One region of the Alkalicoccus luteus genome, then DNA from elsewhere that is predicted to be linked to it. Evidence: riboswitches for the same ligand, from Rfam matches in the RefSeq annotation. Region 1 holds a riboswitch; the other holds the start of a gene.
The links. Region 1 has a riboswitch for S-adenosylmethionine ahead of ACSZLD_RS06780 (methionine biosynthesis PLP-dependent protein). Riboswitches for the same ligand answer to the same signal wherever they lie in the genome.
Positions count from the first base shown of each region.

Region 2: another riboswitch for S-adenosylmethionine. It lies ahead of metK (methionine adenosyltransferase); the one in region 1 lies ahead of ACSZLD_RS06780 (methionine biosynthesis PLP-dependent protein).

Region 1 is NZ_JBPZEY010000004.1:101,306-106,967, reverse strand. Features, by position in the region: gene ACSZLD_RS06790 (class F sortase) at 1-539, opposite strand, end outside; gene ACSZLD_RS06785 (DUF4397 domain-containing protein) at 622-1,452, opposite strand; SAM riboswitch class I at 2,143-2,249, shown strand; gene ACSZLD_RS06780 (methionine biosynthesis PLP-dependent protein) at 2,361-3,485, shown strand; gene metC (cystathionine beta-lyase) at 3,489-4,655, shown strand; gene ACSZLD_RS06770 (bifunctional homocysteine S-methyltransferase/methylenetetrahydrofolate reductase) at 4,652-5,662, shown strand, end outside.
Region 2 is NZ_JBPZEY010000001.1:330,415-336,076, forward strand. Features, by position in the region: gene ACSZLD_RS01650 (gamma carbonic anhydrase) at 1-18, shown strand, start outside; gene ACSZLD_RS01655 (tautomerase family protein) at 22-231, shown strand; gene ACSZLD_RS01660 (CC/Se motif family (seleno)protein) at 320-637, opposite strand; gene metK (methionine adenosyltransferase) at 898-2,109, opposite strand; SAM riboswitch class I at 2,241-2,359, opposite strand; gene pckA (phosphoenolpyruvate carboxykinase (ATP)) at 2,581-4,158, shown strand; gene ytkD (RNA deprotection pyrophosphohydrolase) at 4,217-4,708, opposite strand; gene mobA (molybdenum cofactor guanylyltransferase) at 4,701-5,330, opposite strand; gene cls (cardiolipin synthase) at 5,352-5,662, opposite strand, start outside.

The DNA of each region.
Region 1 (5,662 bases):
TAACTCTCCATTGACTGTACAATAAAGGTCATCTGTTCACCGTCTTCGTCATACAAATGAATGCTGTCACCTGGCTCTAACTCTTTCAGGTCATAAAATACGGCCGGACCTTCATAGTCATCAACATGGCCTGCCAGAACCGAATTACCTTGCGCTCCTGGTTTGGCACCTCTGTTAAACCAGGCAACTGTTTCACCCTCATCCGGAACAGCCATTTGACCCTCTTCGTTCAATCCATACCCGTCCACGACCGCATCTACATCGATTGCGGGAATTTCAATGCGAACCGGTTCCATTCCGGAAGAAGTTCCACCAAGAACAGGTTGAATCGGCTCTGCCTCCTGAACGTCTTCAACTGTTTCTTCAGCTTGATTTTCTTCGGGATCGTTCTCTTCTTCGGAAACTGCATGTTCCTCAGGTTCGTTCGACTCGCTGCTGGATGCAGTTTCTGAATCTGGCGCATACTCGGCATCCGCGTCACCGGGTTCAGCCTCAACCTCTTCTGATACAGCGGGCTCCATTGGGCTCTCAGGGGACAACGAAGTTTCCGGAGAAGAGAAATTGTCCTCCCCGGAACCGGAACAGGCTCCGAGGAAGACAAGAAGACTTACCCAGTAAAGGTTACGCTTGTGGAGCAAAACGTCTGCGGAAGAATACTGCTGCAGCGAGAGCCCCTGCTGCAATTGTCAATGCAATCGGCATCAGGCTGGAAGACTGGGAAGCTCCGCCCATACCAGTTTGCGGCATATCAGATGGAGCAGCGTGTGCTTCGTCAGCGACGAGAACAACATCTAGCTCATCAGCATCTGCGCCTACTGCGTATGCAGAGTACACCATATCTGCTTCAAGCGTTGTACCGGAAAGGTCCAGAACAGCATCTTCCGTACCAGCTGCACGGATTTCCAGATCATACGTGTCTGGGTCAAGCTCGAGGTAGTCCGTTACTGCGAAGAATTCAGCACCTTCGAAAAGGGAATCTCCACCGACAAGCCCGACGTCAACAGCTGGTGCACCTGGAGACAGGTGGCCGACACGTATTTTCGTCATACCTTCTGTTACCGTGTTATCGTCAGCAAAAGCTTCAAGACGGAGGTTTTCAAGCGTGTCGACAGCAGCTACTGTGTAGTACATGCCGCCTTCGACTGTGAGTGTCTCTTCAATGACAGGATCTCCTTCGCCGCCTTCACCGGCTGGGAAAATCGCTACGTCGTGATCGCCTGCAGGAAGTTCAAGGTAGTCAGTGATATCCTGGAATGCTGCTCCTTCAACTGCTGCATCACCGTTCACATACACGTCTACTTCCGGAGCATCAGGAGAAGCATGGAATACCCTCACCATCGCGTTGTCGCCGTCATCCCCGTGACTGTCCGCAAATACAGGAGCTGCTGCGCTTCCAAACATAAGCATAGCAACGAAAACAATCATAAGCCATTTCAACTTTCTCAACCTCATCATCTCCTTGATCATTTTTGTATTGGTTGAATAACTTCTATACAATGTATGTAAAGAGATTGTTCAACCAACGTATAGACTATATATCCCGTTTGTACAAAAGGTAAACCAATAATCTGAAAACTTTTTTATGTTGCTAACAATGTCACGAAAGAAGCTGTGACGATCGTGACTATTTGGAATACGTGTCATTTAAAAAAGTTTTTATCTTCCATATAAGTAACAGTCACACAGAGATTATTTCTTTAAGGAGAACCGTTGCTTTATTGAAAAGACTCTATAAATGATTGATATCGGAATAAAGAAAGTACGCCTGCGGCACTTCCGTCCGGAAGGATCGACTCGTCACGCTCTTTTTTTCTTCAGGCCTGCGAAAAAGCTGGGAAGTTCATGCAGCTTGGTTCCTTCAATCAACCAAGGGCGTGAAATTAGTAAAATAGGATATACAGCTGAACGTGTTAGCATCATGACAACTTGTAAAGAAGGATGAATATCGTTGCAGTGCAGCAAGGACGTGCCTGAGCACATTCGTTTCTCTAAAATGTACAAAGTGAGCTAGACGCGAAAAATTTAGTCGTCATCATTCATTGACGTAAAAGACAGCGCTTCCAGCAGACTAAGTATTGCAATCGCTGCGATTTTCCCTTAGAATGAGGAATTATCACGTTAAACTAAATATTCTGACGAACTTTCTTATCAAGAGAGATGGAGGGACCGGCCCGTTGATATCTCAGCAACCAGCCTTTGGCAAGGTGCTAAATCCTGCAGTTTCCGAAACGGGGACTGTAAGATAAGAAGAAAAATCACGACACTTTCTTCTTTATCGCAGCCGGTAAAGAAGTTTTTTATATTTACAGACTCGTTACCAGACTCGTCAGTCTATAACCAGAGAAGGGAAGAGCGCAGCCATGACAGACCGGAAGTACTCACTGGAAACAAAGCTTGTACAAGCAGGGAACCGCAGCGATCAGACAACTGGAGCCGTTAATGCTCCCGTTTATTTTTCCACTGCCTACCGGCATGAAGGAATCGGCCAGTCCACCGGCTTCGATTATTCACGAACAGGAAATCCGACTCGCGCGGTGCTGGAGCAGTCCATTGCTGAGCTGGAAGGTGGCGTGAGAGGACTGGCCTGTGCATCGGGGATGGCCGCGGTACAAGTAGTCCTGTCCTTATTTGAACAGGGTGATGAAATTATTGCGACAAGCGATCTGTACGGCGGAACGTACCGTCTCTTTGAGAACGGCTGGACGAGATGGGGTATCACGTTTCATTATGCAGAGCCTGACCAGCCGGATTCCTTTGAGGCTAAAATCAACGAGCGCACGAAAGCGCTGTTTATCGAAACACCAACGAATCCGCTCATGCAGGAAGCCGATCTGGCTGTCTACGCAGCGCTTGCGAAGCGGCACGGTCTGCTTCTGATCGTGGACAATACGTTTTATACGCCGGTGATTCAGCGGCCTATAGATGAAGGGGCTGACATCGTTATTCACAGTGCCTCCAAGTATTTATCCGGACACAACGATGTCATTGCCGGGTTAATTGTCGCAGCAGATGAAAAAGTTGGAGAGGAGTTGTTCTATTATCATAACAGCATCGGAGCTGTACTTTCTCCGTTGGATTCGTGGCTCGTGATCCGCGGGATGAAAACGTTGCAGCTCCGGATGGATAAGCATACCGAAAACGCACGGATTATCGCTGACTTCCTGGAGAAGGAAGACCTCGTCACAGACGTTATTTATCCAGGAAGGGGCGGGATGCTATCCTTCCGGGTGGAGGATGAAGCGATGGTCAATCCGATCCTGCAAAACTTGTCGGTTATCTCATTCGCCGAGAGCCTCGGCGGAGTTGAGAGCCTTATGACGTATCCGGCTACGCAGACTCATGCAGATGTTCCGGAAGAAGTGCGTATGAAGCTTGGTGTCTGTAACAGGTTGCTCCGATTTTCGGTAGGCATCGAATCAGCTTCAGACCTGACAAACGATTTAAAAGCGGCATTTCAACAAGCAGCGCTGGAAAGGAAGATATAAACCATGACCCACTATTCTAAACAAACATCACTTTTGCATTCGCCTCATAAAACCGATCCGGTTACTGGTGCAGTAAGTGTGCCAGTACAACACGCTTCCACGTTTCACCAGCCTGATATTGAACAATTTGGTGACTATGATTATGCACGATCCGGCAATCCGACGCGTCAGGCTCTTGAAGAGACGATTGCCGGGCTTGAGAACGGCACTCATGGATTCGCCTTTGCTTCCGGAATGGCGGCTATTTCGACCACATTTATGCTTCTTTCCACTGGTGACCATCTGGTCATTACAGATGACGTGTACGGCGGCACCTTCCGTTTGACCACGAAGGTGCTTCATCGGCAGGGAATAGAGCATACATTTGTCGATATGACTGATCCTGAAGCAGTTAAAGCAGCGGTTAAGCCAAACACAAAAATGATTTTTATGGAAACACCGTCAAATCCGACGATGAATATTACGCCGATTCGTGAAATCGCTGAATTTGCAACAGACAACGGCATTTTGACGGCGCTTGATAATACATTTATGACGCCGGTTCTGCAGCGTCCGCTTGATCTTGGAGTCGATGTTGTACTGCACAGTGCAACTAAATTTATAGGCGGGCACAGTGACGTCGTTGCCGGACTCGCTGTCGTAAAAGATGCCGATTTGGCAGCAGAGCTGCAGTTTCTGCAGAACAGCTTCGGTGCGATTTTAGGTCCTCAGGACTGCTGGCTTGTCATGCGGGGGCTGAAAACACTGCATGCAAGAATGAGTGTGTCGGAACAGTCGGCGCATGAACTGGCAGCCTGGTTTTTAGAGCAGCCCGAAGTAGAGCACGTGTACTATCCCGGGCTCGAAACGCACCCTGGCTATGCAGTGAACAAAGAACAGTCAGAAGGAGCCGGTGCTGTTTTATCTTTCCGCCTGAAAGATAAAGAGGCCGTCCGCCGTTTCGTGGAGCACGTGGAAATTCCGGTGTTTGCAGTCAGCCTTGGTGCGGTGGAATCGATTCTTTCCTACCCGCGAACGATGTCCCACGCCGCGATGTCGGACGAAGAACGGCATGCGCGGGGCATACCGGATGGCTTGCTCCGTCTGTCCGTCGGACTGGAAAAGACAGAGGATCTGAAGCAGGATTTCGCCAACGCATTTGCTGCTGCCAGAAAGGAGGAGCAGGTATGACCCTGAAGGAAAAACTGAGTACAAGCCTCGTCATCGGTGACGGGGCCATGGGGACCCTGCTCTACCAGAAAGGAATTCAGGGCTGCTTTGAAGAGCTGAACGTATCTGATCCGGATCAGATTGAAGAAATTCACCGGCTTTACATCGAAGCTGGAGCAGATCTGATTCAAACAAATACCTACGCGGCGAATGCCTCCAAGCTGGCACGCTATCAGCTTTCCGACTGTGTGGAGGAGCTGAACCGGGCTGCTGTCACTATCGCAAGGAAAGCTGCGGCGGGTCGTGCCTATACAGTCGCAACAATTGGCGGTGTTGCGACGATGCATCAGGAAAAAACACCGCTGGACGAACGGTTATCCGTCCTGCGGGAGCAGGCGGATGTCCTGCTTGATACGGATGTGGACGGTTTTTTGTTAGAAACCTTTTATGATTTTGAGGAGCTGAAGCAGATTCTAACATATGTCCGGGCAAAGACCACACGGCCGGTCATTGCTCAAGCCACACTCGGTGATATCGGCGTGCTGCACACAGGAATGCCCCTGCAGCAGGCACTTGAAGAGCTCGAAGCACTTGGCGCTGACGTCTGTGGAATCAACTGCCGCATGGGACCTTATCATATGCTGCAGTCGCTGGAGGAGACAGCTACCTTAAGCAGGGCGGTATTGAGCGTTTATCCGAATGCAAGTCTGCCAAACGTCCGCGACGGGCGTTTTTCCTATCAATCCAATCCGTCGTATTTCGGCGACATGACGACCTCTCTGGCAGCGGAAGGAGCAGTCTTGATCGGAGGCTGCTGTGGAACGACACCTGAACACATTCGAGAAATCCGAAAAGCAGTGACAGAGCACGAATTGCAGCCGGTCACGAAAACAGAGCCGAGCAGAAGGCGGGCAGCTGCCGCTCCAGAATTGGAAGGGGAACGAATTACAAAGCTGACAGAGCCGAGCGGACAAACGTCCGTCATTGTCGAGCTGGATCCGCCAAAGGCGCTTTCTGGTGTTCCGGCA
Region 2 (5,662 bases), on a different contig from region 1:
AGTCAGAGAGGAGATTGAACGATGCCATATGTAAACATTAAGGTAACGAAGGAACACGGCGGGTTAACGAAGGAACAAAAAGCAGATTTAATCGAGGGGGTAACCGGACTTCTAGAAGAGAAGCTGCAGAAAAACCCTGCTTCGACAGTGGTGATCATCGAGGAGATCGACATGGACAACTATGGACTCGGTGCCGAACAAATTTCAGAAAAACGAAAGCGGCAGTCGTAAAGCCGTTTCCGCACGCAAAAAAGCTGCCGGTTTCCTGATTGATTAGGCCGGCAGCTCTCTATTTGATTTCCATGACTGGCTCTCTCCTTCAGGCGGTGGTGGTTTTCTCGGTCATCAGCCGTTTCAAGCCCTTCACTTCCAAGTGCTGAAACGCTGTGTTTCCGGATAGATGAAGTTTAATCGTATCACGTTTTGGCTGTAAATCCTGATGAATATAAATGGTGCATCCTTCTACCTCATATTTAGCATAATGATCTTCCTTTGACGGCTCCTGAGGAATACAGTGAAAATCAACGAAAATTCGCTTGTTTTTGAACTCTCCCGGAAACGGAAAAACTTCTACCGTGCACGTCCCTCCCTGCTTTTGCAGCCATTCTCTTGTCCGCTTGTCAGCTTCAATCCTCATGATTGATTCCTCCTAATTACATCTAAGAAAACCCGCAGGCTCCAAGCGGTTGTAAGCCTGCAAAGTATCTTGTAACCCTCGCATTTCCTTTTTTATGGTACGTTAAAACGGGCAGTTTATGTGAAAATCTATGATTGTTTTTCTTTTCGCGTCTTCACAATAAGCAAGCGAAATTGTTGCGGTTTAATTCATACACCATTAGAAAAAAGCTGCACCGACGTCATATCGGTGCAGCGTTGATTCCTTTATTCTGCGGCTCATTATTTTCCGATGAGCTGCATCGCTTCTGCTTCCAGCGTTTCTGCTTTATCCGTTTTTTCCCACGGCAGTTCAATGTCTGTACGTCCAAAGTGGCCATAGGCAGCAGTTTGCTTGTAAATTGGACGGCGCAGATCCAGCATTTTAATAATGCCGGCCGGACGGAGGTCAAAGTTGTTCCGCACGACCTGGACAAGTACGTCTTCGGATACTTTTCCGGAATCAAACGTATCGATAGCGATGGAAACCGGCTGCGCTACGCCGATCGCATAGGCCAGCTGCACTTCACACTTATCGGCAAGTCCGGAAGCGACGATGTTTTTCGCCACATAGCGTGCGGCATAAGCCGCTGACCGGTCAACCTTCGTTGCGTCTTTTCCGGAGAACGCACCCCCGCCGTGTCTCGCATAGCCGCCGTACGTATCAACGATGATTTTACGTCCTGTCAGGCCTGCATCTCCCTGAGGCCCACCAATCACGAAGCGTCCTGTCGGATTGATGAAGTATTTCGTTTCTTCATCAAGCAGATCAGCTGAGACGACCGGTTTGATGACGTGCTCTGTCAGATCCTGTTTGATCTGCTCCAGCGTTATTTCAGGGTGATGCTGTGCGGAGATGACGATCGTATCTACCCGTAAAGGCTGCTGATTCTCATCGTATTCCACTGTAACCTGTACTTTCCCATCCGGTCGCAGATAGTCGACAATCTGTTCTTTTCGCACCTCTGTCAAGCGTCGAGCGAGCTTGTGAGAAAGGGAGATCGGCAGCGGCATCAGCTCCGGCGTCTGATTATCTGCATAGCCGAACATCAGCCCTTGGTCCCCTGCACCAATCGATTCAATTTCTTCATCTGTCATTTGACCTTCACGTGCTTCCAGTGCCTGGTCAACTCCGGCTGCAATATCAGCTGACTGTTCGTCAATGGACGTCAATACCGCACATGTTTCATAATCAAAGCCGTATTTTGCGCGTACATAGCCGATATCCTTCAGTGTTTCCCGCACAACTCGCGGAATGTCCACATAGGTAGACGTTGTAATTTCACCTGCAACGAGTACTAAACCGGTATTAACAGAAGTTTCACAGGCAACCCGAGCGTTCGGGTCGTGCGTCATAATTTCATCCAGAATAGAGTCTGAGATTTGATCACAGATTTTATCCGGGTGACCTTCCGTTACTGATTCTGATGTAAACAAACGTGTTTTTCCTGCCATGGTAGGAATCCTCCTCGAACAATATTACGGCACTCATTTTCCCAGCCATCAATCCCACAGATGAGGGCTGTCCGGTTACATAAACAAAAAACCTTCTCCGTTGAGGAGAAGGCTGTCTCGTTTCCTTTCACCTCTTATCGGTCAGAACACGATTCATGTGTTCTGCAGGTTGGCACCGTTCACCTTTTTTACTCAAGTGATGGTTGCCGGGCTTCGCAGGGCCTGTCCCTCCGCCAGCTCGGGATAAGAGTATCCGCTTTTGAGAATGATACCCAACATCGGTCCCAATGTCAACTGCCGGCTATCAGGAGTCACCATTATGTTCGAAGCTGTCCACTTCAGCTGTAAAGGTATGTACGTACACGTAAACAAATTTGATTGTAAAAATCTCTCCAAATCCATTGATTTCCTTAATTAGTATGTTATAAATAAAATATATGACATACTAATAGATGAGGGGGCGGATGATTGATGAGCATGATTTACGATGATCTCCGGCTTGCTTCCGTTTTGAAGCAAAAAAATGTACGAAAACAGCTTAGTGTATCGGCGCTGGTGGAAACTGCCATTAGAAAAGAAGAGGGGATGCTCTCAAGCTCGGGTGCATTTCGAGCCTTAACAGGTGAATTTACGGGACGGTCTCCTAAAGATCGGTTTATTGTAAAGGAAGCAGCGTCAACAGATGTGGACTGGAACGATATTAATCGTCCGGTAACGCCGGAGATTTTTGAAAAGCTGGAGCAGAAGGTGCTTGCTTATTTAGCCGAGCTGCCGGAGCTTTATGTCCGTGAAGCTGCTGCAGGTGCTGATGAGAATGCCAGACTCCCGATTACGGTCGTCAATGAGCTTGCCTGGCATCAGTTGTTTGCCATGCAGCTGTTCCTTCGTCCGGAAGAAATAGAGGGCGAAGCTTCCATGGAGCCATTCACTATCCTATCCGCCCCAGGGTTTCAGGCCGACCCCCATGTAGACGGCACGGAGTCAGAAGTATTCGTCATGATTTCATTCAGCCGCAGAAAGATTTTGATAGGCGGAACCGCGTACGCAGGGGAGATGAAAAAGTCGATCTTTTCTGTTATGAATTATTTGCTGCCGGAACTGAACGTGCTGCCGATGCACTGCTCGGCCAACGCCGATCATGAGGACCGTACCGCCTTGTTTTTCGGGCTTTCCGGTACTGGAAAAACGACGCTCTCTGCCGCCCCGGACCGGCTTCTGATCGGAGATGATGAACACGGTTGGTCAGACTCTGGTATTTTCAATATTGAGGGCGGGTGCTATGCAAAGTGTATCGGACTGGAACGTGAGAAAGAGCCTGAGATTTATCACGCCGTTACGTTCGGATCGGTACTGGAAAACGTTGTTCTGCAGGAGGATCGTTCTCCGGATTTCCACGACGGCTCCCTGACGGAAAACACGCGGGCAGCCTATCCGCTGACAGCTGTTCCGTCTGCTAAGCTACCAAGCACCGGCGGTCATCCTGATGTGATTTTGTTTCTTACAGCCGACGCAACCGGTGTTCTGCCTCCAATCAGCCGTCTGACACCTCAGCAGGCGATGTATCATTTCTTGTCCGGCTACACAAGCAAGCTGGCAGGCACTGAAAGAGGCGTCACCGTACCGCAGCCTGTTTTCTCGCCATGCTTCGGTGCCCCATTCCTGCCCCGCGAGGCTGCCTCATATGCGGAAATGCTCGGCGACCGTATGAAGAAGCATCGTACGGACGTCTACCTTGTGAATACGGGATGGACGGGCGGTCCTTGCGGCACTGGCCGGCGGATGGATTTGAAGTTTACCCGTGCTATGGTGAATGCAGCTGTCAAAGGTGACCTTGCCCGTACGGCTGTCATTACAGATCCTGTTTTTGGGCTTGATGTGCCGGCCAGCTGTCCGGGGGTTCCATCTGAAGTGCTTCAGCCGAGACTTGTTTGGGACAGCCTGGACGAATATGAACAGGCTGCGCTGGATCTTGCTGCAAAGTTCAAAGCAAATTTCACTCGATTCTCATCTACAACAGCTGACATTCTCCGCGGAGGACCAGTCGTATAGTGCAAAGAAGCCCGGGCCGCTGCAAACAGGCGGTCCGGGCTTCTTATGTGTGTTCCTGTCAGCTGGAAGCTGCGTTCAGAAAGCGCGCCTCAATTTCTTTCATACTGAGGGGAAGCACCTCATCTTTCATTATGAAGCTGTAGTTCTTTTTTTTCTTTGGCTGGTGCGGAAGGCGTTCCAGCAGCAGCGGTCCTTCGGTTTCAAAGTAGCTTTCTTTTTTCTCAAGTCGATCCACTTCTGCAAAATACACGTTCTTAATGACCGTTTCTGCTCTGCCTTCAACCATGTATTGCCCAACATAATGAAGCGTGGAAACGTGTCCGCCTGTCTCTTCATATACTTCTCTCACAGCCGCCTCGTCAGCCGATTCTCCAGGCTCCACTTTTCCGCCCGGGAACTCGATTCCTCTGGATGGATGCCTTGTCAGCAGCCAGCTGTCACGATAACGGCATACGACCCAGACATGTCTTGGATCGCCTGAAAACGGCGCGTTTTCTGTAGAATAGGTGACCGTATTTCGGTAGAAATCTTTAAACACATGTTCACTCATCTGTGACATCTCCTTCAGCCTCTGCCCGTCTGCGAATCCATTTGTATTCATCCGGCCTGTTCATGTTAAAAAAGGACTGGGTGATCGTTTCCTTTTTTATGCCTGCTTCCATCATATCGGCCTCAGATACAGTGTCAACTTTTATGCTGTCAAGCAGCGCTCCCATGGACCGTTTCTCTTCATCCAGGCATGCTGTCACCAGTGGAAGCAGCGAACAGCGGTAAGCTGCAAGCAGAGGCTGTCTTCTTCCATCCGCTTCCGGAACAACCGCATCCGCATTTGTCTTCGCTGCTCGCTGCACCAGCAGCTTCACGATGTCTTCGCTGATGAGCGGCATATCACATGCCGCAGCGATACACCAGACGGCCTGCGTTTGCTCCATTGCCGTTTCCAAACCCGCCAGAGGGCCTTCAAAAGGTCGTTTATCTGCAAAGACGGGAATGTCCAGCTCCTGCTTTAATGCGGCTTCATTAGCAATACAGAGCTGTTCATCTGTCACACGGAGCGAACGCAGTGTATGTGCAGCTGCAGACAAGCCATTAATACGGAGCAGCGCTTTATTTCCGCCCATCCGGCTTGACCGCCCGCCTGCAAGGAGAACTCCTGCTGTGTAAATCTGCATCGCTGTCCCCTCCTCTCATGGCTACAATATTGGACTCAATAATCCCGAAATACCCTCTTTTATTTTCACGCCGGCACTGCGCCGGTCGTACTCTTTTTTGGTTAGCATGCGGCATCGCTGTTTATCCGATTCAAATAATTCCTCCAGCGTCATCGCTGTATGGCTGTCGAACACGAGTGCATTGATTTCGAAATTAAGTCGAAAGCTTCGCGCATCCAGATTGGTTGTTCCGACAGTGGCAATTTCACTGTCCACCGTCATCATTTTCGCATGCAGAAATCCTTCTTCATATAAGTAAACATGAACCCCCTCATATTGAAGAAGCTCTCCAA